Regions from separate parts of the Laedolimicola intestinihominis genome, predicted to be linked through region 2. Evidence: riboswitches for the same ligand, from Rfam matches in the RefSeq annotation. Region 2 holds a riboswitch; the other holds the start of a gene.
The links. A riboswitch is a leader RNA that binds a small molecule or an ion and turns the genes downstream of it on or off. The one in region 2 is predicted to bind lysine.
Positions count from the first base shown of each region.

Region 1: another riboswitch for lysine. It lies ahead of WMO29_RS16215 (Na+/H+ antiporter NhaC family protein); the one in region 2 lies ahead of dapA (4-hydroxy-tetrahydrodipicolinate synthase).

Region 1 covers NZ_JBBMFE010000023.1:7,897-11,025, reverse strand. Annotated here, with positions in the region: cobalamin riboswitch at 86-265, opposite strand; gene WMO29_RS16215 (Na+/H+ antiporter NhaC family protein) at 347-1,858, opposite strand; lysine riboswitch at 1,949-2,120, opposite strand; gene WMO29_RS16210 (SIS domain-containing protein) at 2,178-3,129, opposite strand, start outside.
Region 2 covers NZ_JBBMFE010000006.1:58,069-61,197, forward strand. Annotated here, with positions in the region: gene WMO29_RS08170 (single-stranded DNA-binding protein) at 1-190, shown strand, start outside; gene WMO29_RS08175 (cob(I)yrinic acid a,c-diamide adenosyltransferase) at 282-767, shown strand; lysine riboswitch at 874-1,048, shown strand; gene dapA (4-hydroxy-tetrahydrodipicolinate synthase) at 1,139-2,029, shown strand; gene dapB (4-hydroxy-tetrahydrodipicolinate reductase) at 2,033-2,788, shown strand; gene WMO29_RS08190 (ABC transporter ATP-binding protein) at 2,992-3,129, shown strand, end outside.

The DNA of each region.
Region 1 (3,129 bases), on a different contig from region 2:
CATCCACGCAAAACAGCGCTGTGCGGAACAGCTGTGTCTATACCCCATCTGGCACTATCAATCCTCGTGATCCGGAATCTTTCGACTCCATGCGCCGCAGTCTGGCAGGTCTCCTGGCTTACAGTACAAGCGCTGCTTATCGTCTTCCCGATGGCTCAGTGACGTATGATAAGCCGCTCCTGCATACAGTGACGAGATCGCGCAGGTCTCTCACCTGCTTCCCTATTCTCCGTTTTTTAACGGCACCAGCTGTTTCTTATTTGATTTCACATAACCTACACAAGCATTATAGCAGTCTTTCTGAAATAATCAACTGTTTTTCCGCTATTTTTTCTTCCTTTTTGCATTATTTCGCCCGTTTTTTCATAAATAACAGATAAGCGAGCAGCAATATGATTCCTACCGGCAGAGAAATCAGCGCAGACTGGGTAAATCCTGCCACAATATAGGTAATAAAGGAAATCACTGCTACACTGACCGCATAGGGAAGCTGGGTGGACACATGGTTTACATGGTTACACTGGGCTCCCGCAGACGCCATAATGGTCGTATCGGAAATCGGGGAGCAGTGGTCGCCGCAGACAGCGCCCGCCATGCAGGCAGAGATGGCCACGGTCATCAACGCCGGATGGGTGGTCTGGAACGCGTCTACCACAATCGGAATCAGGATACCAAAGGTTCCCCAGGAGGTTCCGGTGGCAAAAGCCAGGAAGCATCCAACCAGGAAAATAATAGCCGGAAGCAGAGCAACCATACCCTGAGAGCTGCTCTTAATCAGATTAGCCACGAACTCCGCGGCGCCCAGGCTGTCTGTCATGGCCTTCAGGGTCCAGGCGAAGGTCAGAATCATGATAGCCGGAACCATGGCCTTGAAGCCCTCGGGAATGCAGTTCATGCACTCCTTGAAGCCCAGGACCTTACGGCTCACATACAGCAGAATCGTGATGACCAGGGCGAAAGCACTTCCGATGGCCAGACCGATGGACGCGTCGCTGTTGGAGAAGGCGGTCACGAAGTCCGCGCCGTCAAAGAAGCCGCCGGTGTAAATCATGCCGATGACGCAGCAGATGATCAGGGAAAGAATCGGAATCAGCAAATCCTTTACGGAACCATTTCCCACGTTATCCAGGCCTTCTGCGTTGCCGTAAGGTCTGTCCGGCGTAGTAAACAGGTCGCCCTTCTTTGCGTTGTCCTCATGGACCTTCATAGAACCGAAATCTATGTTCAGAATTGCTATCGTAATCATCATAACGATAGTCAGAATCGCGTAGAAATTATAGGGAATCGCGCTGACAAAAAGCGCCAGTCCGTCCTCACCCTCTACGAAACCGGTTACGGCCGCCGCCCAGGATGAAATGGGGGCAATGATGCAGACCGGAGCCGCTGTGGCGTCGATGAGATACGCCAGCTTCGCCCGGGAAATGTTGTGCTTGTCCGTCACGGGACGCATGACGCTTCCCACGGTCAGGCAGTTAAAATAATCGTCGATGAAAATCAGAACGCCAAGGGCTACCGTAGCAAGCTGAGCGCCGGTGCGGGTCTTGATATGCTCGCCGGCCCACCGTCCGAAGGCCGCCGAGCCTCCGGCCCGGTTCATCAGTGACACAATGGCTCCCAGGATAACCAGGAACACCAGAATTCCCACATTGTAGCTGTCGGACAGAACGCCTACGATTCCATCCTCAAAGATGTGAAGCACGGTTCCCTCGAAGCTGAAGCCCGAGTAGAACAGGCCTCCCACCAGGATGCCAAGAAACAGTGAGGAATACACCTCCTTGGTAATCAGAGCCAGAACAATCGCTACTACAGGCGGCACCAACGCCCAAAAGGTAGCATACATAACAGGTACATAATCCATTTTTAAAATCTCCTTCCCTCGAAAACAGTCGAAAAAAAGACCGTGAGCACATACTTCCCGACTGTACTCACGGTCCGAACTTCCCCTTCGACCTATGATAGCTCTCCACAGTCCTGTGACAGTCTGACGCATATTCTGCGGCAGCCCAGAAACCCATCCTTCGGAACGGATGAATCCCTTCGGCGGTCTTCCCTTTCCCGGCTGACTGGTTCCGACCTTATGTCAACCGATACTCCTGAAGCCCCGCGCCTCTATCATTTTCTAAAATTGCCTATGTGGCTATCCTATCACGGAATGGGAGGAAGATCAAGTGTTTCTACTATTTCTCTGCAGGATAATGATCCCGTACTCCATCCAGCTTCTTGCTGCCAATCCGTACGTGGAAATTCGGATCTTTCGGAATATCCGGATTGATACCCAGATCCTGCGGAGCCAGGCATGCAACTACCTGCATGGGAATGATATACTCCCACGCGGAAAACAGCGGATCCTCTACAAAATCACAGAGCAGATACTTGTCGTTATGCTCCTCTACTCCCTCCGGAGATCCGATGAAGTAATTATGGGGTGTCCAATCGCTCAATATCTCTATCAGCTTTAATACACGGGGCTTGTAATCTCCCTTGGAAGCCAGATAGAAAATATGTGCGCTGTCTGTAATGGAATTGTAGATACCATGGAAAAATTCTTCAATATCATATCCGGTTACACCCTGACGGACAGTTTCCAGAACCTTTAAGGCTCCCTCCAGTACATCGGCATACATTCCATCGTATCCGACTACAATAATTCTCTTAGCCGGGAGGAATTCTTCCTTGATCCTGCCATACCATTCTGTTGCGGCCTTTGTCACATTTCCCAGGTTATCGATGACCTTATTCATTCTTTTCAGATAAGCATCTACAGTAGCCTGATCGGTAATGCCCTTGGCCAGAGCCAGCTCCGTCAGCATCATCATCAGCGTCACAGTAGTTCCTGCATAGCCCTTCGTTTTTGCTCCGCACTTTTCATTACCCACCTCAATCCGGGTTTTCGTATCCGCATGCTCAAAAACAAGTGCTGTGGGATTTTCAGACACTGCTGCTGTATACAGTCCTTCTGCAATAGCAGCGTCCAGGCCTTCTACTGTAGAAAGGCTTTGTCCACCCTGGGACATTCCGATCACCAACGTATTCTTATTGAATACCTTTTCGCTGCGTGCAAACTGTGTCGGATACATGCAGAACACCTTCCGGTTCAGCAGCTCTTCCAGATAATTCTTGGCAGAAAGT
Region 2 (3,129 bases):
ATCAGATTACATCCCATGCATCTGCTGGGGCAGAAACGCCCGCTTTGCATCCGGCTTCGAGGTGGGAGGCCACGCCCAGATTTGGGGCCGCATCCAGAGCCGCGAATACGTGAAAAAGCTCAGCGAGACCGAGTCTGAGCGGCGGATTGCCTATGAGGTATCCGTGAGCAAGCTGGAGTACGAATACTGATACGCTTGCATTTCCTCCTGTTTTGTTGTATGATAAGCCTGATTATGGAGTAGCATACGGAATTGCTTTAGAAGGGAGTAGCGTATAAAAAATGGGGAAAGCACATGTAACTGTCTTTTGCGGCAACGGGAAGGGTAAGACTTCAGCGGCGCTTGGACAGGGAATCTTCGGGGCCAGCGCAGGAAAATCCGTCATTATTATACAGTTCCTGAAGGGAAAGGTTGGCGAACGTATTGATTTCATCAAGCGTCTGGAGCCTGAGATTAAGGTATTCTGTTTTGAAAAATCCGATGTGAATTTTGAGGCGCTGTCGCCGGAGGAGCAGCAGGAAGAGGCCATGAATATCCGCAACGGCCTGAATTTCGCCAGGAAAGTGCTGACGACGGACGGCTGTGACATATTGATCCTGGATGAGGTGCTGGGGCTGATCGACAAGGGAATCCTGACAATTGAAGAACTGAAGGCCCTGATTGAAGCCGGAGACGGCGATACAGAGCTGATGCTGACCGGTATCCGAATGTATGAGGAGCTGTATCCGTGTGTAGAGGATGTATTTTGCATTGATACATTAAAGTAAAGACAGATGTATCCGCTATACGGACAAATGTTGCGAGATGTCCGGAAAGCGTTGACAAGCGATACACACTGTGCTAATCTGAACATAATTCATATAATTTAATAGGAAGAAAGATAGAGGTTGCGTTTTCCATCAGTACCTTTTCGGATATGGCAGGCATAGACGAAGAAGAGGGAAAGGGGGCGACGCCGAAAGAGATTGTTTCCTGTGAGTAGTTTCTTGGGCATACCGTGAAGAACGATATGACTGTCATCAGTTTTTGATGGGGCGCTATCCGGGGAATAGAACAGAACATGCGATTCTTTTGGGGCGGGCCTTTACAGGTACGCCTCATTTTTAAACCTTATTTCATCTAGCAGGAGGAAATGAAAATGGCTATTTTTAAGGGAGCAGCAGTAGCAATTGTCACACCGTTTTTTGACAATGGAGAGATTAACTATCCGAAGCTTGCAGAGCTTCTGGACTACCAAATTGAAAATGGCACAGATGCCATCGTCATCTGTGGAACCACCGGCGAGTCATCCACACTGAGCCATGAGGAGCATCTGGAGGCTATCCGCTTTACCGTAGAGCATGTCGCTAAGCGCGTGCCGGTCATCGCAGGCACCGGCTCTAACTGCACCGAAACCGCAATCTATCTGTCGCAGGAAGCGGAAAAGTACGGCGCGGACGCTCTGCTTGTGGTAACTCCGTATTATAATAAGGCGACCCAGAAAGGTCTGATTGCTCACTATACCGCAGTGGCAGAGTCCGTAAGCCTTCCGGTTATCATGTACAACGTACCGTCCCGTACCGGATGTAACATCCAGCCGGAGACCGCCGTAGCTCTTGCAAAGAATGTCAAGAATATCGTTGGCATCAAGGAAGCAAGCGGAAATATTTCCCAGGTAGCGAAGCTGATGCAGCTGGCAGACGGATGCATCGAGCTCTACTCCGGAAATGACGATCAGGTGGTTCCGATCCTTTCCCTTGGTGGAAATGGCGTCATCTCTGTACTTTCCAATGTAGCGCCCCGCCAGACCCACGACATGGTCATGAAGTATCTGGAGGGCGACCTGGCAGGCAGCCTTGCTATCCAGCTTGCGGCCATTCCGGTTATCGATAAGCTGTTCTGCGAGGTGAATCCGATCCCGGTAAAGGCAGCCCTGAACCAGCTGGGATTCCAGGTTGGCCCCCTTCGTATGCCGCTGACCGAGATGGAGCCGGAGCACCAGGCACAGTTAAAGCAGGCAATGATTGATTTTGGAATCGAGGTAAAATAACAAATGACAAAAATTATACTTCACGGCTGTAATGGCCGCATGGGACAGATGCTGACCGGACTCCTGAAAGAGGATCCGGAGGCAGAGGTAGCAGCAGGCGTAGACGGATATACCGGTATCGCAAATGAATACCCGGTATTCGCAAGCATTGACGAGTGTGATGTGCCGGCAGACGTAGTTATCGACTTCTCAAACGCAAAGGCAGCGGACGGACTGTTGGACTACTGTGTACGGACCAAAACCCCGGTTGTTCTCTGCACCACCGGACTTTCCGAGGAACAGCTTGCGAAAGTCGAAGAGGCAGCCAAAGAAACGGCTGTTCTGAAATCCGCCAACATGTCTCTGGGTATCAACCTGCTTATGAAGCTTCTGAAGGAAGCAGCTCCGACTCTGGCGGCAGCAGGTTTTGATATCGAGATTGTAGAGAAGCACCACAACCAGAAGCTGGACGCACCCAGCGGCACCGCACTGGCACTGGCAGACGCCATCAATGAGGCATCTGACGGAGCATATCACTATGTATATGACAGAAGCCAGGAGCGTAAGAAGCGCGAAAGCAGCGAAATCGGTATCTCTGCTGTTCGTGGCGGCACCATCGTGGGTGATCATGACGTGATCTTCGCGGGAACTGACGAAGTCATCACATTTGAGCACCGCGCTTACTCCCGCGCTGTTTTCGGCAAAGGGGCGATTCAGGCGGCGAAATTCCTGGCGGGGAAACCGGCGGGACGGTATGATATGAGTGATGTTATCGGTTAGTGTATAGAAAGACGGACGGCGCTCCGGACTTTCGTCCATTTGCTCGTGTTCACAAAAGTTTCACTTAAAAATCACAGAATCCATTCAGAAAAAACACAAAAGAGGAATATCCTTAGACAGATACGTCTGCCCGAGGATACTCCTCTTTTTTATTGCAGAAGAGAGAAAAGGGCCGGACGATTACGGAGAAGGAGGAAACAATTTTGATTGAAGTAAAAGATCTCGTGAAACGCTACAGCAAAAACACTGCGGTCGATCACCTGAATTTTCATGTACAAAAAGGTCAGATCTACGGATTCCTGGGTCCCAACGGAGCCGGAAAATCTACTACTATGAATATG